3 regions of the Bradyrhizobium sp. SZCCHNR1015 genome follow, and region 3 is predicted to be linked to each of the others. Evidence: predicted binding sites of a transcription regulator. Region 3 holds the regulator's gene; each other region holds the start of a gene.
The links. Region 3 encodes LexA, which represses DNA repair genes until DNA is damaged. Its sites were predicted from a motif close to TGTTCNNNNTGTGTTCNG; they were not measured.
Positions count from the first base shown of each region.

Region 1: a site for LexA is predicted at 4,382-4,399, ahead of QX128_RS05355 (ribonuclease T2). Genes of this name have one in related genera too.
Region 2: a site for LexA is predicted at 5,042-5,059, ahead of QX128_RS24840 (putative DNA modification/repair radical SAM protein). Genes of this name have one in related genera too.

Region 1 covers NZ_JAUEYW010000002.1:355,727-362,976, forward strand. Annotated here, with positions in the region: gene uvrC (excinuclease ABC subunit UvrC) at 1-1,044, opposite strand, end outside; gene QX128_RS05340 (porin family protein) at 1,288-1,923, shown strand; gene QX128_RS05345 (cold-shock protein) at 2,172-2,387, opposite strand; gene QX128_RS05350 (23S rRNA (adenine(2030)-N(6))-methyltransferase RlmJ) at 2,640-3,500, opposite strand; gene QX128_RS05355 (ribonuclease T2) at 3,637-4,341, opposite strand; gene QX128_RS05360 (hypothetical protein) at 4,474-4,932, opposite strand; gene QX128_RS05365 (hypothetical protein) at 5,101-5,406, shown strand; gene QX128_RS05370 (DUF3617 domain-containing protein) at 5,491-6,039, shown strand; gene QX128_RS05375 (NAD(P)H-quinone oxidoreductase) at 6,086-7,078, opposite strand; gene QX128_RS05380 (ABC transporter substrate-binding protein) at 7,097-7,250, opposite strand, start outside.
Region 2 covers NZ_JAUEYW010000015.1:80,512-87,761, forward strand. Annotated here, with positions in the region: gene QX128_RS24825 (YcaO-like family protein) at 1-748, shown strand, start outside; gene QX128_RS24830 (TfuA-like protein) at 745-2,097, shown strand; gene QX128_RS24835 (UdgX family uracil-DNA binding protein) at 2,144-3,628, opposite strand; gene QX128_RS24840 (putative DNA modification/repair radical SAM protein) at 3,720-4,958, opposite strand; gene QX128_RS24845 (DNA repair protein) at 5,143-5,931, shown strand; gene QX128_RS24850 (DNA polymerase Y family protein) at 5,831-7,250, shown strand, end outside.
Region 3 covers NZ_JAUEYW010000005.1:14-7,263, reverse strand. Annotated here, with positions in the region: gene QX128_RS10095 (ComEC/Rec2 family competence protein) at 1-279, shown strand, start outside; gene QX128_RS10090 (hypothetical protein) at 234-491, opposite strand; gene QX128_RS10085 (hypothetical protein) at 661-1,101, opposite strand; gene lexA (transcriptional repressor LexA) at 1,391-2,089, opposite strand; gene glp (gephyrin-like molybdotransferase Glp) at 2,295-3,506, opposite strand; gene QX128_RS10070 (LysR family transcriptional regulator) at 3,719-4,672, opposite strand; gene QX128_RS10065 (MBL fold metallo-hydrolase) at 4,757-5,689, shown strand; gene QX128_RS10060 (alpha/beta hydrolase) at 5,702-6,691, shown strand.

The DNA.
Region 1 (7,250 bases), on a different contig from region 3:
GGCGCGGTTGCCCCAGTTCTGGCCGGTGCGGAAGAAGAACACCTCGACGCAGGAATAGCCGCCCTCCTGGTGGATGGCGAACACGTCGGCTTCCTCGACCGTGCGCGGGTTGATGCCCTGCTGCGAGGAGATCGCCGACAGCGCCGCGAGGCGGTCGCGATAGACGGCGGCGGTCTCGAATTCGAGCTCGCTGGACGCCTTCTCCATTTCGGCCGCCAGCAGCGCCTTCACCGCCTGGCTGCGTCCGGACAGGAAGTCGGTCGCCTCGCGCACCAATTCGGTATAGCCGGGGAAATCGATCTCCTGGGTGCATGGACCGGCGCAGCGGCGGATCTGGTGCAGCAGGCAGGGGCGGGTGCGGCTCTCGAAGAACGAATCGGTGCAGGAGCGGATCAGGAAGGCGCGCTGCAGCGCGGTGATGGTGCGGTTGACCGCGCCGGCCGAGGCGAACGGCCCGAAATAGCGCCCCGGCCTGGACTGCGCGCCGCGGTGCTTGAGGATCTGCGGCGCCCAATGGTCGCCGGTGATGAGAATGTAGGGAAACGACTTGTCGTCGCGCAGCTGCACGTTGAAGCGCGGCTTGAGCTGCTTGATGAGGTTCGCTTCCAGCAGCAGCGCCTCGGTCTCCGTGGTGGTGGAGACGATCTCGACCGTCACGGTGGCTGCGATCATGCGCAGGATGCGCGCCGGCAGCGGCGCGTTGGCACGCGCATAGGACGACAGGCGCTTTTTGACGTTCTTGGCCTTGCCGACATAGAGCACGTCGTGGGCCGCGTTGAGCATGCGGTAGACGCCGGGCGAGGTCGGCGCCAGCCGCACCGCGTTCTCGATCGCCGCGTGGCCGATCGCGAGCGGGCCTTCCCCGACCGCCTCCAGGCTCTCCTCGGCCAGCTCCGGCAGCCGGCCGTCATCGTCCTCGTCTGCAGCCGAGGCGGCGGGGTCGAGATCGGGCGTGTCGATGGCCTCGGGTGGCAGGTCGGCCGTGGCGCCACGCCGGCTCGGGGGCGTCGGCGCCTTGGGTGGATCGGAGCTGTGGGTGGTCATGTCCGCAAATTAAGCGCTGCCGCGCCGTCTCGCCAGCTTGCGATCGCGCCATGCACAGGGCAGGGCGGTAACGCTCCGTTAAGCACGTTAATGGCCGGGTAACCCGGCTTAACAACGGCTTAACCTAAAACTCTCGATAAATGCTCACGAAAGAAGCGAGAGTTCCGTAACCACGCCGGCCCGCGCAGCACAGTCGCGCGGCGCATGCTCCGGCGGGTGACGGCGAGTGGCGTGGAGTGAGCGATGAACAGGTTCTTGGTCGGTGCTGCCGCCGCGGCGGGCTTGGGCGCGGCGGCTCTCGGATCGGTCTCGGCGCAGGCGGCGGACCTCGGCTACGGGCGCGGCGCGCCCTACACCGTCAACCAGCCCCTCAACGCCTACAGCTGGGCCGGCCCCTATCTCGGCGGCACGCTGGGCTATGAGTGGGGCACCGTCGGCAACAACCCGACCAAGCCGTCCGGCCTCACCGGCGGCCTGACCGCGGGCTACAATTGGCAGAACGGCCCTTGGGTGTTCGGCGCCGAGGGCGACATCAACCTGACCGGCGCCAACGACACCTTCGCGCCGTGGAAGTTCTCCAACCCGTGGTTCGGCACCTTGCGCGGCCGCGCCGGCTACGCCTTCAACAACATCCTGTTCTACGGCACCGGCGGCCTCGCCTTTGGCGGCCTGCGCGCCGAGACCTTCGGTCTTTCGGAATCGCACACCACGGTCGGCTGGACGCTCGGTGCCGGCACCGAATTCGGCCTGGCGCAGAATTGGACCGCGAAGATCGAGTATCTCTACGTCGATCTCGACAGCAGCAATTTCGTGATCACGGGGGCGAAGAACGACTATCGGTTTGGAATTGTGCGCGCAGGCATCAACTTCCACTTCTGATGGCAACGAGGGAATAGGAAGAAGAAACGTCCAACGACAACCTCCCGGCCGCTCGCGCGGCCGGGATTTTTTTGTCGGAGCCCTCCGTGCAATCGTGCATTATCGCGCGCGGCCTGCACGTACGAGCCGGCAATGCTGTGCACGCACACAGGCGCTGCCGACAGCTTCCAAACCAACGAAGAGGTGGCGTCGAGGCGCCTCCGGTTGCACTCACGCCGGCGCGTGAATGACCGCCAGGCGGGCTCGTCCTAAGACGATAGCACCAGGTTCACCGCTTTCGGGCCCTTGCCCTTCTTGTCCGGCTCGACCTCGAAGCTGATCCGCTGTCCTTCGGTCAGGTCCTTCAGGCCCGCGCGCTCCACCGCCGTGATGTGCACGAACACGTCGCGTCCACCGTCGTCCGGCTTGATGAAGCCGTAGCCGCGTTCACCGTTGAAGAACTTGACCGTCCCAGTCATGGCCATCGGGAAACTCCTCCCCCGCAATGCTTCCTCCACTGCGCGCCCTGCGCAGCGTCCGACCGGACATCACTTTGATCGGAAAGCGTTGGCCACCTTAACGCCCAGCGCTCGCCGCGCCGGATCGCCGGATCTTGTTAGGCCTTGATCACCCCGCCGCAACCATTCGCGGAAGCGGAACGTAAAGCCAGTCTTACAATCGGACACAATAATACGGTTCCGCGCCGATTGACTACGGCTTTTCGACCAGTAGCCGTTTCAAGCTTTGGGGAATTCGATTCGGAAGCGCGCCGCGCCGCCCTGGCCGAGCGGCTTCTGCAGTTCCTGCAGGATGAGCTTCAGCTCGTCATGCAATGTCCAGGGCGGGTTGACGATCAGCAGTCCGGTCGAGGTCAGCGCCTCGCCTTCGATTTGCGGCGCAACACTGAACTCGATCCGCAGCACCTTGCCGGGCGGCTTGGCCGCGGCCGCGAGCGCCGCGACGCGATCGCTCAGCTCTTCCGTCGCGCGCCGGCTCTTGGCGGGATACCAAAGCACGTAGATACCGGTGGTCCACTTCGCGAAGGCCGCGGCAAAGCGGTCGGCGAGCCGCTCGAACTCATCCTTCGCCTCGAACGCCGGATCGATCAGCACCACGCCCCGGCGCTCGTTCGGCGGCACGAAGGCGGGCAGGGCGACCCAGCCGTCGAGATCGACGACGCGGGCCTGGGTGTCGCGGCGCAACTGATCGATCAGCTGCTTGCGGGGGATCGGCGCCAGCTCGCACAGGGTCATGCGGTCCTGCGGCCGCAGCAGCGCGCGCGCGATCAGCGGCGAGCCGGGATAGGCGACGAGCTCGGCCGTCGGATTGAACGATCGGACGATATCCAGATAGGGCTGGACCAGCGCATAGACCTGATCCGACAGCCGCGCCTGCAGCAGGCGGGCAATGCCGGTGAGGAACTCGCCGCTGCGGGTCGCCTCGTCGCCGGTGAGATCGTACAGGCCAGCGCCGGCATGGGTGTCGATCACCCGGAACGCAGCGGGCTTCTCCTGGAGGTAGACCAGGATGCGCGTCAGCACGATGTGCTTGATGACGTCGGCGAAGCCGCCGGCGTGAAAGGCGTGTCGGTAGTTCATGCCGTCCCGGTTACGCCGTTCCGCGTCAAAAGGGTACCCCGTCGATGCGCCGCATGCCCTTTCGGAGAGCCGCGGATCATCGCCGCCGCAACAGGCGCCGCAGGCCGACGCGCTGCGGTCGCCCGATTCGCAGTCGCTAGCCGCCGCGGACCGGCGGCATGTTGACCTCGTCGCGCCGGCAGGCCTGCCGGTCGATCTCGTCGCAATTGCGAAACTCGAGGTCCTTCGACAGGCAGATCCGGACCTCGCTCAGCCGGGTGCGATTGCAGGTGACGGCAATGCCCGATGTCGTGAGCTTGGGGTTGGCCTTGATGAAGGCTTCCTCAACCGCCGCCGGCGCCACTGTCTTGGCTTCCGCGAGATCGAGAAATTCCGGCGGGATCTTGATGGCGGCCCGCGCCTTGCGGATGGCTTCGAAATAGGCCTTCGCCGACATGCCGGCGCAGGTGCCGTGCTTGTCCCACTCGTTGTAGATCAGGCCCGGCGCCGGCATCAGGTCGAGCATCGAGGTCATGATGTTGCGCGGCAGGCGCGGCGCCGGCTGCTCGCAATATTCGGGGTAGCCGTTCTCGTATTGCGGCCACAGCCCGTGCACGACGAACGAGTAGGGCCGGCCGGTGCACTGTTGGGACCGGCTGCCGCGGCCGCCGCGCTCCTCCGCCTCGGCACAGTACGAGGGCGACCACGACAGCGAGAGAACGTAGAAGTCGAACGCGCCCGGCGCATTCTGGCGCCGGTCCTGCGCCGCGGCGGAGCCAGCCGCGAGCACACCGAGCAAGAGGGCAAAGCAGGCGATCGTTCTGGACAACAGGACGGCAGGTCGGCGCAGGCAATCGAACATGGCATACTCCCCGGACAATGCCAGGAGCCTACCAGCGCGCGGGAACATTTCAAGAACAAAAATGGCTGCCCCGAGGCAGCCATTGGTCAGCTGGCCGCTCGCGCGAGCGGGCGATGCGCCGGGAAAGGCGAATCAGGGCTTGGCGGCGCGGCAGGCCGGATTGAAGGCCCAGTTGCGATCGAGGCCGACGACGCAGAACTCGACGCCCTGGTCATAGCCGGCGAAGCCGCCATCCTCGATGATCGAGAAGTTGACGGTGCGCGCCTTGCCGTCGCTGATCATCACGCTGCCGGTGCAGAAGCGGCGCGGGATGTTGTCGGACTGCCAGGGCCGGAAGGCGATCTCATGGACATTGGCGACGCCGGTAATCGTCAGCGAGGAATTCCAGAAGGTGCTCTCCTTGTCCTGGAATCGCGAGACGATGGTCGGAATGGCCGCCTCGCAAGGCGCGACCCGGCCGTCATATTTCGGGCCGGACAGCCAGAAGTTCATCTCGAGCGGGTTGGCCGCCTGGGCCGGCGCGGTCGCGAACGCGAGCAGCGCGCCGCATGCGGCACCGAACGTCTTGAAAGCTGAGCTGAAGTCGCGCATGGGCCGTCCGCAAGGCTGATCCGGGAGCGTGGACCGTGCCGCGGTGGCCACAGGAGGTCAAGTGCAACGCGGCAACACTCCACGATTAGTCCTGTTAACCCGGGGCCGGTGTTCTTTTCTTGACCGCACGGGACCTTTAGAATGGCAGGCCAGATCGAGGAGAATGCAATGCGGACGCTGATGGCCGGATTCGTGAAGACTGCAGGCCTCGTGGCCGCTGGGATGGTTCTGGTTGCCGCGTCCGCCCAGGCCGACGTGGTGCCGCCCTTCAAGGGCAATGACACCGGCGGCATCATCGCCTATCAGCTGGCCCAGACCACGGATGCGCGCCAGCTCGCGGTCGACCACTGCGCCTCCTACGGCAAGGTCGCGAAGTTCGGCGCCGTCGATGCGCGCTACGGCGGCTACGTCTCGTTCTCCTGCCGCTGGGTACCGTACGGCTCGGCGCAGCGGCCGCTGCGGACGCTCTACTGACCTTCCATCAACTGCCGTTCTCCTAATTGCCATCTTTTGGCGGCATTCGCTCTGGCATCGATCAACGAGCCGGCACGGGGGCACATGACCTGCACACGCATCGCAATCGGGCTGTTGGCCTGCTGCCTTCTGGGCGTGACCGCGAGCCATGAGGCTCGGGCCGTCGACCTGCCGGTGCGCAAGGCCGGCCTGTGGGAGCTGAAGATGATCAGATCCGGTGGTCAGCTGCCGGAGGCGACGATTCAGCACTGCACCGACGCGGCCACCGACAAGGAGATGAACAACTTCGCCTCTCCGATGGCGCAGCAGGTCTGCTCCAAGCAGGACATCCAGAAGACCGCGACCGGCTACGTCTCCGATTCGGTCTGCAATTTCGGCGGCATCAATACGACGTCGCATGCCGACATCACGGGCGATTTCAACTCGGCCTATACGGTGAAGACGATGTCGCGCGTCACGGGCGGCGCAGCCGGCACCGGGGTGAAGGACACCGCGATGACGATCGAGGCCAGATGGCTCGGCGCCTGCAAGCCCGACCAGAAGCCCGGGGACATCGTGATGCCCGGCGGGATGAAGATGAACGTCAAGGACATGGCCAAGCTGAAGGCCCTGATCCCGGGCGTGAAGCAGTAGGCGGGCGCTCGTTGCGCGTGATGGGCGCAGCGACGTGGATCGTCGCTCATTCGCGGACGCAAAGCACGATCTTCCCGATATGCCGGCCCGTATCCATGCGGGCATGCGCATCGGCCGCCTCGGACAGGCGATAGGTGCTGTCGATGTGCGGCCGAATGGCCGTTCCGAGAAGAGGCCAGATCCGCTGCCGCAGTTCGGTCGCGATCCGCCGCTTGAGATCGAGCGACGTCGACCGCAGGAACGCGCCGGTGATGCTGGCCCGGCGCGCCATCAGGCTGCGCAGCGGCACCGCCAGCTCCTTGCCCTGTCCAGCCGAGAGCTGGGCGATCCGTCCACCCATGGCGAGCGCCGCAAGGTCCTGCGCGATGTGGGCGCCGGCGGAGGTGTCGAGGATGCAGTCGACCCCGCGCGTCCCCGTCGCCGCGCGGATCTGCTCGGCGAGATCGGGATCGGCATAGTCGAACACGGCGCTGCAGCCGAGCCCGAGTGCCAGGGCGCGCTTCTCCGCGGTGCCGGCGGTGGCCATGACGGGATGCCCCAGCGCGCGCAGCAGCTGGATCGCGATCGTGCCGACGCCGCTGCTGCCGCCGTGAATCAGGGCGGTCTCGCCGGGCGCCATGCGCATCAGCTCGAAGAAGTTGAACCAGGTCGTGAACAGCGCCTCAGGCAGGGCGGCGCCCTGGATCCAGTCGAGGCTGCTCGGCAGGTCCAGTGCAAGATGCTGATCGGTGGCGACGTATTGTGCGTATGAACCGCCGTCGGTCAGCGCGATCACCGCTTCACCCAGCCGTTCCCGGGAAACGTCGGCGCCGCAGGCCACGATGCGCCCCGAGGCTTCCAATCCCGGTATGGGATTGGGCTCCCGCGACGGCCCGGCGGCGCGCTGGTTGCAGTCGTGTCGGTTGATGCCGGCGGCTGCGACCTCGATCAGGACGTCGTCTGGTCCGAGGCGCGGGACCGGCCAGTCCTGCCGCTCCGACAGGACCTCCGGGCCGCCCGGGGCGGTGATGATGACGGCGCGCTGCTTGTCCGGAATCATGTTCGACCGCTCATTTGCTCACTTGCCCACGAGGCTGCACTTGCTGCGGTCGAGCGGACGAAACGCCTGATCGGGGGCGATCTTCGTCACCAGCTTGACGAAGTCCCAGGGGGCCTTTGATTCAGCGGGGGTCTTGACCTGGACGAGGTACAGGTCGTGCACCATGCGCTGG
Region 2 (7,250 bases), on a different contig from region 3:
CGGCTTGGCGTCCGGCAACCACCTGATCGAGGCGCTGCTGCACGGCATCTGCGAGGTCGTGGAGCGCGATGCGACCACGCTCTGGCACCTGCGCAGTCCGGACGAGCAGCAGGGCCGGCGCATCGCGCTCGACACGGTTCAGGACGAAGGCAACAGGCGGCTGCTGGAGATGTGCGAGCGTGCGGGCCTCGAGGTGGTGGCGTGGGACATCAGCTCCGATGTCGGGCTCGCCGCCTGCCAGTGCCTGATCTTCGATCGCGACCTGGAGCTGGGGCGGGATCTCTATGCTGCGTTGGGCATGGGCGCGCATCTGTCGCCGGAGATCGCCTTCCTGCGCGCGCTGACGGAAGCGGCGCAGAGCCGGCTGACGCTGATCGCGGGGGCGCGCGACGATGTGTTTCGCGAGGAATATGACGAGACGGCGCTGGCCGCGCAGTTTCTCGGCGAGCAGCGGGCGCTGCTGCGAACCAGCCCGCCGAAACGAAGCCTGCGCGAAACGCCGTCGCTGGCGTCGGAGACGTTCAACGACGACCTCGCCGTGGTTCTCGAACGGCTGCAGTCCGCCGGTGTCCGGCAGGTGATCGCGGTCGATCTCACCAAGAGCAGGTTCGAGATCCCCGTGGCGAGGGTCGTCATTCCGGGGCTCGAGACCTTCGACAAGAATCCGGACTACAGCCCGGGGCGGAGGGCGCGGGCCTTCGCCGATGATCAGCTCTCGCGGCGCCAGCCATCGGGGCATCCGCTATGACATGCATCGTGTTCACCGGGCCGACGCTGCATCCGCGCGACGCCGCGCTCGAATTGGAGGCGGAGTATCTCCCGCCGGTGCAGCAGGGCGACGTCTATCGCGCCGCGCTGGCGAAGCCTGCGGCGATCGGGATCATCGACGGCTATTTCGAGCAGGTGCCGTCGGTGTGGCACAAGGAGATCCTGTGGGCGATGGCCAGCGGCATCCATGTGTTCGGCAGCGCCAGCATGGGCGCGCTGCGCGCGGCCGAGCTGCACGCGTTCGGCATGGAGGGCGTCGGCAAGGTATTCGCGGCGTATCGCGACGGCGTGTTCGAGGCCGACGACGAGGTCGCCCTGATTCACGGGCCGGCGGAGCTCGGCTTTCCCGCGCTGTCCGAGCCGCTGGTCAACATCCGTTTCACCCTGCAGAAGGCGGTCGCCGCTGGGGTGATCTCGGAGGCGTCCCGTCAGATCCTGGAGGCGCTCGGCAAGGCGAGCTTCTATCCCGAGCGCAGCTACCCGGCGCTGCTGCAGGGCGCGCGGTCCGATGGCCGCCTGACGTCGCAGGAGATCGCCGCGCTCGAGGCCTGGCTGCCGGATCACCGCATCGACCAGAAGCGCGAGGACGCGCTGGAGATGCTGCGGACGATGCGGCGCCGGTTCGCCGGAGACGTGGTGCCCAAGGCGGTCGAGTACGCCTTCGAACACACGCAGTTGTGGGACGGGCTGATCCAGGACGCGCAGCGCTCGGCGGCCGCAGAACGCGAGTCCGGCATCCCGGACGGGACGCCGCAACTGATGGACGAGCTGCGGCTGCTGGCGGCGCGCGGCGGCGACCTGTCCGACAAGGCGATCGCGCGATTTCTCGCCGCATCGGAGGCCAAGCGCCGCGGCGTCAGGGTCGACGCCCAGGCGCTGAGCGCGGAGATCATCCGGTTTCGCCAGAGCAGGGATCTGATGGACCCGGCCGAGCTCGAGGCGTGGATCGCGCGCAACGGCCTGACCCGCTCGGAGTTTCTGGAGCTGATGCTGGACGAGGCGCGCATACGCTCGTTCAGGAAGGGGCTCAACGGCTCGGCCCTGAATGCGCTGGCCGACTGGGCCCGGATCGACGGCCATTTCGAGGATCTGCTGGCGCGCGCCCGCGACAAATGCGAGGTGCTGAAGCAGACGGAGATCGATGGCGGCGGCTGTCCGGCCGATTTCGGGATCAGCGAGGACGAGCTGATGGCGAGATATCTGCCGGCAGCGCCCGACGACGGAGGCCAGGACGAGGCGGAGTTGGCGGGATCGCTCGGGTTTCCGGATCGCGCCGCGCTGATCCAGGCCCTGCTGCGCGAGCACGTTTACACCTCGCGCAAATCCTGACCGACGGTTGCCGCGTCGTGCTTTACGCCCGATGGCGGGGAGGCGGTCATGCCGCGTGGGCGCGCTTGAGCGCGGCGGCGGCGATCTTCAGGTCTTGCACGAAGAGTTCGTATTCACGCGCCTTGGCGTCGGCGTCGGGCAGGCGCAAGAGATAGGACGGGTGCACCGTGATCATCGCCCTGACACCATCGGGCAGGTCGACCACATGGCCGCGATTCTTGGTGACCTGGGTGATCTTGCCGAACACCGACTGCGCCGCGGTGGCACCCAGCGCCACGACCAGAGCGGGCCGGACGGCGGCGAGCTCGCGCTCGTACCATTGCCGGCAGGCCTTGATCTCCGGCGTGGCCGGCTTCTGGTGCAGCCGGATCTTGCCGCGCGGCACGAACTTGAAATGCTTCACCGCATTGGTGACGTAGACCTTGGACCGGTCGATGCCAGCCTCTGCGAGCGCACGGTCGAGCATCTGTCCCGCCGGGCCGACGAACGGATGGCCGGCCAGATCCTCCTTGTCGCCCGGCTGCTCGCCGACCAGCATCAGCGGCGCATGCTCAGGACCTTCCCCGAACACGGTCTGGGTCGCATCCTTCCACAGCGGGCAGGCGCGGCAGGACGCGGCTTCTTCACGCAAGGTCTCAAGGTCGGCGGCGACAACATCACGTGAGGTCTCAGCAGCAGCATGCGCGTGGGCTTTCGGCTTGCGGGTCATCGCGGTCTCCTCGACGCGCTTCTGTGGCTTGTGCGGTTCGGTGCCAGGTTCGGCGATCATCTCGGTGGTGCGCCGGGCGGCAGCCGCGATCAGCGGCTGGATCAGCTTGGCCTCGGGCAGGTTCTGCCAATATTTCTTCGGCATCTCCTTTTCCATTGCCTTCACTTTGAGCCGTGCCGGATTGAAAATGCTGGCATAATAGCGCAGCCACACCTCTTCGAGGCGGTCTTCCGACGGCGCTTCGGCCTTGCTCACACCCGGCGTGAACGAGACGTGGCTGCCGTCCCAATGCGCGCAGATTTCCGGGGTGAGGATCGACCAGGGCATGTCGGCGAAGCGCCGGGCGAAGAACGGCGCGGCGCGCTCGACGATGTGATGCTCCGGCTCGAACCAGGCGACGTAGCGTGACTCGCGCTCGCGGCCGACCTCGCGGAAACGGACGAAGGCGTGCATCTTGTGGACGTCGCGGCGCACCGCGCGCGCCAGCGCATTGGCCTGCGCGACGTCGGGATCGGTGGCGATGTCCATGAGATCGTGGTTGGTCCGCAGACGCCACAGCAGCCGGTAGAGCAGGGTGAAGCGGCTGGGGTCGCTGTGCAGGATCGCGCTTTCAGCAAGCTCCATGAAGCTCGCCGGCACCGAAAACGCGCCCTTGGGCACCTCGGGCAGCTGGGTGTCAGCATGGTCGTCGAACAGATCGGGCGCCGCGCCCTTGACGCGCCAGGTGACATCCGCCGGCCTGACGTCGTTCATCGCCAGCGCCCGCGCCGCCCGGCGCCAGCCGTCGAAATCGGTGTCGCTGTCGAGGGTTACGACGTGCATTTGTCTCCTCACGTCATTGCGAGGACGAAGCAATCCAGAGTCGTCGTGTCGCCCCTGGATCGCGTCGCTGCGCTCGCGATGACGGCTTCCGTCAAAATCCAAATCCCAGCTGCTGCGGTTTCGGCCGCAGCCGGGCTCTGAGGCTGGCACCGTCGAGCAAAGACGGAGACGGCCGGTGGTCGGAGAGAACGATGAACGGCAGCGCCTTGTTCCGGACGACGTTGAGCCGGGCGAGATCCGCAAGGCGGATCGTGGTGGTGCGCCGGGTCGCGAGGATGCGCTGCACGGTGCGGGTGCCGAAGCCGGGTACGCGCAGCAGCTCCTCGTGGCTTGCGGTGTTGATGTCGAGCGGGAAGCGGTCGCGGTGGCGCAGCGCCCAGGCAAGCTTGGGGTCGATGTCGAGCGGCAGCATGCCCTCGTTCTCCTCGACGATCTCGTCGGCGTCGAAGCCGTAGAACCGCATCAGCCAGTCGGCCTGGTACAGCCGGTGCTCGCGCACCAGAGGCGGGGCCTGCAGCGGCAGCGCGCGGCTGGCATCGGGGATCGGGCTGAAGGCGGAGTAATACACGCGCTTGAGCTTGTAGGCGCCGTAGAGATTGGCCGAGGTCGACAGGATGACGCGGTCGTTGGCCGCGTCGGCGCCGACGATCATCTGCGTGCTCTGGCCGGCCGGCGCAAAGCGCGGCGGCTTCGCCCGGCGCACCGTCTTCTTGGCTTCCGCCGTCTCGTCGAGCTTCAGCCTGAGACGGCCCATGGTGCGGCGGATCGCGCGCTGGTCCTTCTCCGGCGCGAGCTGCGTCAGGCTCTCTTCCAGCGGCGTCTCGATGTTGATGCTGAGCCGGTCGGCGTAGCGGCCGGCTTCCGCGATCAGCGCCTCGTCGGCTTCGGGAATCGTCTTCAGATGGATGTAGCCGCGGAAGCGATGCTCCTCGCGCAGCTTGCGCGCGACGCTCACGACCTGCTCCATCGTGTAGTCCGGGCTGCGGATGATGCCCGACGACAGGAATAGCCCCTCGATGTAGTTGCGGCGATAGAAGTCGATGGTGAGCTTCACCACCTCGTCGACCGTGAAGCGGGCGCGCGGCACGTTGGAGGAGGCGCGGTTGACGCAATACAGGCAGTCGTAGTTGCAGGCATTGGTCAGCAGAACCTTGAGCAGCGAGATGCAGCGTCCGTCCGGCGCATAGGAATGGCAGATGCCCATGCCGGGCGCGGTCGAGCCGAGACCCTTGCCGTCGCGGGAATCCCGCATCTCAGTACCGCTGGAGGCGCAGGACGCGTCGTACTTGGCGGCATCGGCCAGGATCTCCAGCTTGCGGAGCAGCTCCATACCTTTGAATCCCTTTGATTCCATTCGTTGAATCGTATCCGGGGCAATCCCGATTGACTCTCTCGAAGGCGTTAGCTTTATATTAGAACGTATCATGAACAAAGAGGGTCGTCGCGGGTTCAACTGCCTGCTTCACTTGAGAACGGCAGCGCCCGCACGATGGATTGAAGAGGAGCGGCGACGGATGACCGGCGCACGCATGGATACGCTCGCGCGTCTGCGCGGCCGCATTGCCCGTCTCGAGGCGGGAGATGGCGCACATGATTTGCGCCGGGTCGCGCTCGGCCATGACGCGGCCGATGCGGTGCTGCAGGGTGGGCTCGCCACCGGCGCGCTGCATGAGGTGTTCGCCGAGACCGGCCGCCAGGCGGCGGCCGCGACCGGTTTTCTGTGCGGGCTTGCCGCGCGTGTCGCCGCGCGCCGGCCGCTGATCTGGATCCGGCAGGATTTCGCCGAGCGCGAGATGGGCGCGCTGTCGATGAGCGGGCTCGCCGAGCTCGGCCTCGATCCGCGTCGGATCGTGATCGTGCGCGCGCCCGATCTCGATCACGCCCTGCGCACCGCCGCCGACGCGCTCGCCTGCGATGCGCTGGGCGGTGTGATGCTGGAGGTGTGGGGCGAGACGCAAAAGCTCGATCTCGTCGCCAGCCGCAAGCTGACCCTGGCGGCGCAGGAGTCCGGGGTGACGGCGCTCATGCTGCGCATCGCGGCCACGCCCGAGCCCTCGACCGCCGAGACGCGCTGGATCGTCCGCACCGCGCCGTCGCTGCCCTCGGCGCCCTGGATGGCGTGGGGCGCGCCGCGCCTCGATGCCGAGCTCATTCGCAACCGTCACGGCCAGACCGGACGATGGATCATGGAGTGGACCCCCGATGCATGCCGTTTCAATGAACCGGCGGCGGATCCTCAGCTTGTGGCTGCCGCGCCTGCCCATCGATCGCATCAAGCGCAGCCGCGCCGCCGATCCGCATGATGGCCTTCCGCAGGCCGTCGTCCTCAAGGATGCCAATATGCTGCTGATCCATTCGTTGGACGAGGCGGCGGCGCGTCACGGCGTCAGCCTCGGCCAGCCCTTGGCGAATGCCCGCGCGGTCTGTCCCGATCTCGTCGTGCACGAGGCGGATTTGGCGGCTGATGCAAAGATGCTGGAGGGCATCGCCGACTGGTGCGACCGCTTCACGCCGCTGGTGGCGCTCGATCCCCCGCATGGGCTTTTGCTCGACATCACCGGCTGCGTGCATCTGTTCGGCGGCGAAGCCAGACTGATGCGGTCGGTCTGCGACGCGCTGACCGCGCACGGCCTCATTGTGTCGGCGGCGATCGCCTCCAACGCCGTCTGCGCGCGGACGCTGAACCGGCAGGTGCACGGCCGCATCGTGCCTGATGGCGAGGAGGCGACTGCGGTGGCGCCGCTGCCGGTGGCCGCGCTGGGCGGCAGCGAGGCGATCACGCTCGGCCTGCGCCGCGCCGGCTTGAAGACGATCGGCGACGTCGCCGCGCGCGGCCGCAACGAGATCACCGCGCGGTTCGGCGCCGCTTTCACCCGTGTGCTGGCGCAGGCGCTGGGCGAGGCCGATGCGCCGATCAGCCCGCGCAAAGTCCCGCCGGACTACATCGTCGACAAGCGCTTCGCCGAGCCGGTCGCGACCGACACCGTGATCGCGGCCAGCCTCTCCAGCCTGGCCGCGATGCTGGTGGCGGCGATGGCGCAGCAGGGCAAGGGCGCGCGGCGGCTGGAGGCCTGCTTCTTCCGCACCGATGGGCTGGTGCGCGTCATCGCGGTCGACACCGGCCAGCCGGTCACCGAGGCCGCCGTCATCGACCGGCTGTTTCGCGAACGGCTCGAGGCGCTGAACGATCCGCTCGATCCCGGCTTCGGCTTCGACATGATCCGGCTGTCGGCCAGCCGCAGCGAGATCGTGGTGCAGCAGCAGCGCGATCTCGATGCCCATGTCCATGACAATGACGAACTGTCGGCCTTGATCGACCGCATCGCCGCGCGCATCGGCGGCAAGCGTGTGGTCGTGCATCTGCCGGTGGACACGCATATTCCGGAACGCGCGGCGCTGCCGCTGCCGGCGCAGCAGCATCTGGCGGCTTCGAATGTTGCCGACTGGCCGGAGCGCAGCGAAGGCGAGCCGCCGCTGCGGCCCTTGCGGCTGTTCGCGCGTCCCGAGGCGATTCAAGTGATCGCCGGTGTGCCCGACGGCCCGCCCGCGCGCTTCGTCTGGCGTCGTGCCGCGCATGCGGTGGTGCGCGCCGAAGGCCCGGAGCGCATCGCGATGGAATGGT
Region 3 (7,250 bases):
GCCCGTGTCGCGCTGATCGTCACCGCGCGCGCCGCGCCGTCATCCTGCGCGGCGGCCGTGATCGATCGCGAGCGGCTGCGGCAGCAGGGCGCCTTGTTGCTGGTGCAGCAGGGCAAAGGCTTGGCCGTGACGCCGACGCGTGCCGGCGGCACCGACCGCCCATGGTGGCCGGCGCCCGCCGAGGCCGGCGAGTTCGACACGACGCTGACGCCGCGTGCGCCGGCCGCGCGGCTTCAGGACGCGACGCCGCCGGAGACGGAGCAGGGCGAGCAGGATTGAGCGCCGGGCAGCTCGAAGGTGCCGAGATGATACTCGGTGTCGTCTGGTCCATCGAACAGCGAGGGCCCTTCGACCAGCGTGAACGCAGCGCCCGGATAGCGTTGCCAGATGGCGACGTCATCAGCCGTGACCGTCAGCCATCCGAACGCAAGCATGTAGCGGCCGGGCTCGGTGATCCGTCCGGCCTTGTTCCAATCGATCTTGTTGACCACGGCGGCAAGCTCCCCCGGCAAACAATGCCGGCCGAGGGATGTCGTTCCTATCCGATGCGATGCCGGACGTTCGCCCGAGAGGACTTTGCGCTTGCAGAACCCAAGTCTACCAAGTCTCCCACCTTCGAAAGCGCGCTCACGACCGACAGAAATGCCGACGCGCAGACCCTCAGGTGATGCTGATGCGGCGAATCGGTGTGGCCTGCGACGTCGGCACGTCCTCGGCGATGTCCGGGCGGCGCTCTGCCGGCTGCTTGCTGACCGGCAATTGCAGCACGGTGACGCGCTGGCCCTCGCAGAGCTGGGTCACCAGCACGTGGCGGCCGTCGGCGAACTCGATCGCGTCGTGATGGCGATCGGGAATGTGCGTCTCGATGCTGTTGAACTTCGCGACGCGCTCGCGGATCGTCCGGGTCCAGAGCCAGCGGCTGTCGTAGCGGACGTCCTCGGCGAAGGCCAACTCGGTGCCGGGCAGCATGCAGACTGCGACGGTCGGCTCGCTCTCCAACGCGAAGCCGCGGGTGGCGGTGCCACGGAAGGTCATCGAGATCAACGTCTCGCCGACCTTGGCGGGACGGGACGCAACCGCATGGAGGCTGTAGTCACACATCGGATCGCTCCTCGTTGAGAGATAGCCGACCCACGCTCCCCCCGGACAGGCGCAGGCCTCTATCAGAGTGGACATCGATGGTGATGTTAGCGCGCGCTTCGCGGCAATTCTGCGCTGATCTGCATCGCGTGTGCCCGCGGCTGATCACAAGCGTTTGAGCATGCCGCGCTGCACATCATGAAGTGCATTCGCGTGTGACGTATTTGCTGGCCGCTTCCAGCTTGGCTGGCTTCTCGCTCGGCGGCGACAGCGCGTGCGCCCGCCGCCGGTCGACCGATCCCCTTCGCGATCAGTACTTGCGGTACAGCCCGACCAGCTTGCCTTGGATCTTCACCCGGTTCGGCGGCAGGATGCGCACCTCGTAGGCGGTGTTGGCCGGCTCGAGCGCGATCGATGCGCCGCGACGGCGGAAGCGCTTCAAGGTCGCTTCCTCATCGTCGATCAGCGCCACCACGATGTCGCCGGTGTCGGCGGTCTCGTTGCGCTGGATCAGCGCCATGTCACCGTCGAGGATGCCGGCATCGACCATCGAGTCGCCGCGCACCTCGAGCGCATAGTGATCGCCGTTGCCGAGCATGTCCGCAGGCACGCTGATGGTGTGGCTGCGCGTCTGCAGCGCCTCGATCGGGGTACCGGCGGCGATGCGGCCCATCACCGGCACCGCGACAGGGCGCTCGCCATCGTCTAGCGCGGGAGTACTGGTGCGCACCTTGCCGAGATTGCCTTCGATCACCGACGGCGTGAAGCCGCGACGGTTGCCCGCGGCCTGCGACAGCTCGGGCAGCTTGATCACCTCGATCGCGCGGGCGCGATTCGGCAGCCGGCGGATGAAGCCGCGCTCCTCGAGCGCCGTGATCAGGCGATGAATGCCGGACTTCGAACGCAGATCGAGCGCATCCTTCATCTCGTCGAAGGACGGCGGCACGCCGGCTTCCTTGAGCCGCTCGTTGATGAACCGCAGAAGTTCGTACTGTTTGCGCGTCAGCATTTCGACCTGGTCCCCGGTTTGTTGTTGTCCGAGTCCAGGAGCTGCGCCTTGAGCACAAGCCGGCTGAGAGCGCCCTGGAGTCGGACCGTCATCGCGTCGCCCGCAACATACTAAAAACAAATCATGAACGGACACTATATGTTCGATGTGTGTTCCGCAATCCTAAAAATATGATGAACGGACCGGGCTTTACCGGGGAAGCGGCTCAGTTCGGCAGGCGCAGGATCTCGCACGGGCTGCCGGCAGGCGCCTTCGGCGCAAACGCCGGCCGGATCACCAGCGCCTGCGACAGCGCGAGGTTCCCGAGCAGCGACGAATCCTGCTGGCTCACTGGGGTGGCTACCAGCGTGCCGTCGGCGCGCTCCTCGAGCTGCGCCCGCAGATAGTCCTCGCGCGAATCGTTCGCCCCCAACTCGCGGCCGAGCAGGGCGGTCTCGCGCGGCATCACGGCCTCGTCGCGGCCGAGCAGGCGCCGAATCAGCGGCACCATGAACAGGATGGCGCAGACATAGGACGACACCGGATTGCCGGGCAGTCCGATCACCCTGATGTCGCCGAGCCGTCCGTGCATCATCGGCTTGCCCGGCCGCATCGCGATCTTCCAGAACGCCATTTCGACGCCCTCGGCCTCCAGCGCCTGCTTGACTAGGTCGTGATCGCCGACCGAGGCGCCGCCGGTCGTGATCAGGACGTCGGCCTCTGCCGCGCGGGCGCGCCGGATTCCAGCGACCGTCGCCGCCATCGTATCCGCGGCGATGCCGAGATCGATCGGCGTCGCGCCCTCGCTGCGCACCAGCGCCCGCAGCGCGTAGCCGTTGGAATAGACGATCTGCCCCGGGCCGGGCGTCGAGCCCGGCATCACCAGCTCGTCGCCGGTGGCGAGCAGCGCCACCTTCGGCCGCCGCCGCACCGGCAGCGCCGGATGATTCATGCTGGCCGCCAGGGATAGGTCGCGGTCGCTGAGCCGGCGCCCGGCCTTCAGCAGCACCATGCCCTGGTGGAAGTCGACGCCGGCCGGCCGGATGTGCCGGCCTGTGATCGCGGCCTCGGTGATCACGACATGGCCGTCCTCGGCGATCGTGTCCTCCTGGATCACCACCGCGTCGGCGCCTGCGGGGACAACGCCGCCGGTGAAGATCCGCGCCGCCTCGCCGGGCCCGACCACGCGATCGAACGGCCGTCCCGCCGCGACCTCGCCGATCACCTTCAGCCGCGCCTTGGCCTTGGCTGCGTCGGCCGCGCGCACCGCATAGCCATCCATCGCCGACATCGCCTCGGGCGGCTGCGTCCGCAGCGCCGCGAGGTCGCGGGCCAGGATGCGGTGATAGGCCTCGTCCAGCCCGACCATTTCCTCAGCCAGCGGCTCGGTGCCGGCGAGCACCGCGGACAACGCATCGGAGACCGGCATCAGGGCCATGGGATTACCTTCGGACGAAGACGGGCAGATCGACTGAATCGCCTTCTAACCGAACGCGCACGGGGTGGCCAAGAGCCTAAGCCGCTCCCGGCTTTCCGATCGTCTGAAGGTGCGTCGCGTGGCCCGCCGCCTCACGATCGCGCGAGAAACTCTGCAATCATGCCGGGGGGGCAGTCGCGATCTGCTCACGTGCACACGGAGTCCCGACGGAGCTATCCGGCAGCCGCGCGACAGGCGGCGCGCTCGGTGGTGTGCAGGATGTCCGCCACCATGTTCCGCAGCCAGACCGATGCCGCGTCACGATCGAGCTGCAGCGGCCAGACCATCGAGACCGCCGGCAGCCGCAACTTCAACGGCGCCGGACAGAGCGCCAGCCCAAACCGGGGTCCGTAGAGCCTTGCCATCCGGGTCGGGATCGTGGTGATCACCGGTGACGCGGCCACCGTCGCCAGCACGCTGAGGAAATCCGAGGAGGCCGAGACCACGTTGAGCTCGGTCCCGATCTCGTCCAGCGCCGCCTCCAGGCAGCCCTGCAGGCTGTTGGTCAGCGTCACCAGTGCGTGCGGAAGCGACAGATAGGCATCCAGGCCGATCGGTGTTTTCATCGCGATGCGCTTTGGATTGTAGACGCAGCTCAGCGCCTGCTCGAACAGGAACTGGGATCGGTGCCGCAGCGCCACCGCCTCGAAGCAGCCGACGCCGACATCCAAGGCGCCCTCGTCGAGCAGACGATGCACCTCGTTGCGTTCGGTCGGACGGCTGAGAAGCCGCACGCCGGGCGCCGTTCGACGCAGCTCCGCCGTGAGTTCGGGGATCAGCAGCAGCTCGACCTCGCTCGAGAATCCCAAGCGGATGGTGCGCTGCTCGGTCGCTGGGTCGAACTCCGGTGCGGCGTGCAACGCAGCCTGCATCTGGGCCAGCGCCGCCCGAACCGGTCCGGCCAGCACCGCAGCCTTGGGGGTCGGCTGCATGATCGTGCCGACGCGGACGAACAGCTCATCCTGCAGCAGCACGCGAAGCGTCGACAGCGAATGGCTCATCGCCGGCTGCCCCACCTTCAGGCGCGCCGCCGCGCGTGTCACGCTGCGCTCCTGCATCAGCGCGTCGAACGCGACCAGCAGATTGAGGTCGAAGGAGCGAAGATCGAAATGATCGATGGACTGCATGAGTTGGATCGATTTGAGGAATGCATGACCTAATCGTAGATCTCGGCCCAGACAAGATCACCGTTCGGATCGAGGCCGCCAAACATGCAGGACATCACGACCTATCGCGTCGGGGACGCCACCATCAGCAGGATTTTCGAGATCGGTCTCGATGCGGTCGAGGGCGAGTTTCTGTTTCCAGGCGTGGACGCCGCCAGCATTGCCCGCGAACGCGGCCGTTTCGGGCCGGGATCGGTCGATCCGCGCACGGGATCGCTGCGCCTGAGCATCCATAGCTGGCTGGTGCGGACGCCGGAGCGCGTGGTGCTGATCGACACGGCCACCGGCAACGACAAGGAGCGGCCCGGCGCGGCCGTTCTGCATCGCCTGAACGAGCCGTTCCTCGACCGATTGCGGGCGGCCGGCGTCGCCCCCGACGATGTCGACCTCGTCCTGATGACGCATTTGCATGCGGATCACGTGGGCTGGAATACGCAGCTTGCCGATGGCCGCTGGATGCCGGTGTTTCCGAACGCCCGGCACGTTTTCTCGGGCCGAGAGCGCGCCTATGTCGCCGCCCTCTCGGCTGGCGACGGCTCGGACGCCGCGATCAGGGACGCGGCCGGGCTCGGACCCATGCTGCATCCACCGATGCCGGGGGTCTACGAAGACAGCGTGCTGCCGATCGTCGAGGCCGGCCTCGCGCGCGAGATCACGGTCGATGGCAGCGAGGTCGTCGACGGCTTCCGTTTTCTGCCGAGCCCCGGTCACAGCATCGATCACGCCTGCATCAGCTTCAGCTCGCGTGGCGAGCGCGCGCTGTTCTGGGGCGATGTGCTGCATCATCCGATGCAGGTCGCGCATCCGGACTGGAATTCGGTCTATTGCGAATTCCCGGAGGCGGCGCGGACCTCACGGCTATGGGCGATGAACCATGCCGCGGAGACCGGCTCCCTCGTGTTCACCACCCATTTCGCCGAGTCCTCGGCCGGGCGCGTCAGCCGCGACGGCGACCGGTTTGCCTGGCACTTCGCCTGATCCGAGATGGCCATGATCGATAATGCAACGTTCTCCTCGCGCATCGTTTCCGAGCGCCGCCTGATCGAAGGTCCGGTGTCCGATGTCCAGCTTCAGCTCATCAACAAGCGCCGGCACGACCTGCAACGCTTCTCGGCCGAGCGCACGCTGGTGATGATGCACGGCGCCACCTTTTCGTCCGCAAGCCTGTTCGACGTCACGGTCGATGGCGCCTCCTTCATGGATGTGCTGGCGCAGGCCGGCTACGACGTCTGGGCCGTCGACGCGCGCGGCTACGGCGGCTCCAGCCGGCCGCCGGAGATGTCGCGCGCGCCAGAGGAAGGTTCTCCATTGGTCAATGCGTGGACCGCCGTGGACGATTTCTCTGCCGCAGTGCATTTCATCCGCCGGCATCGCGATATCCCGCGCGTCAATGTGCTCGGCATGTCCTGGGGCGCCACGATCGCCGGCATGTTCGCGAGCGCGGCGAACGCGAAGCTCGAGAAGCTGATCCTGGTGACGCCGCTCTGGCTGTCGAGCGAGCCGCTGCGCATCGACACCGGCGGACCGCTCGGCGCCTATCGGATCGTCAGCCCGCGCGCGTTCGAGGCGGCATGGCGCGGCGCCGCTCCGGAGCACGCGCGGGACAAGCTGATTCCGGACGGCTGGTTCGAGACCTGGGCGCAGGCGACGCTCGCGACCGATCCGGACTCGCCGTACCCCGACGCGATCCGCGCGCCCTCGGGCGCGGTACAGGACGTCCGCGCGCATTGGACCGCGGCCAGGCCGACCTATGATCCCGGCAGCATCAACTGCCCGGTTCTCCTGCTCTCGGCGGAATGGGATGTGGATGTCAGCTTCGAGATGGCGCACGACCTGTTCGTTCGACTCGCGAGCGCGCCGTACAAGCGCCTGGTCGAGATCGGGCAGGGCACGCACATGGTCCTGATGGAGCGGAATCGACGGCAGGCGTTCGATGCAGTGATCGGATTTCTCAACGAACGCGTCGTGCCGGCGCGTTGATCATGGCGCGGACGATCTGCAACGGGCGGACGGCTTTCGTGCGGTCTGTTAGAGCGGATGTCGAATCCAGACATTCGGCTCGACATAGGCGGCATGGTCGTGCGCGACCGACGCGAGCACAGGCACGAGAGCACAGGGGATCTCGATCTCACCCGATCGATCGAAGGTCACGCCGGTCCATTGCGACCGCGGCCAGCGGACGCGCCGGGAGGCGGGCCGGACGGCGCCGTTGCCGGCGGCCGAATTTAGGATTCGCTTTTTCGGAAAAGTCTGCTATGCTGATTTGGTCCCGTGCTCGACAGGAGGGGCGCTTCGCGATCGTCACGGACGTGGAGCGCGGGATGCGGTGGCCGCGACGTGTCGCAGCGTGCTTCGGCATGTGGACGGACGGCATGGCGCGGACGTGAAGTCGCGTGGTCCTGGCATCCCGACGCTGATGCCAAGCCGGCGGGTGATGATGAGCCCGACGGCGACGGTGGCCAACAAGCCGGAGCACCGGGGAGCAACTGTCTTTTTTGTAGACCGGTGATCGGCCGGCCTCAAGGCTGGCGCGAAGGCG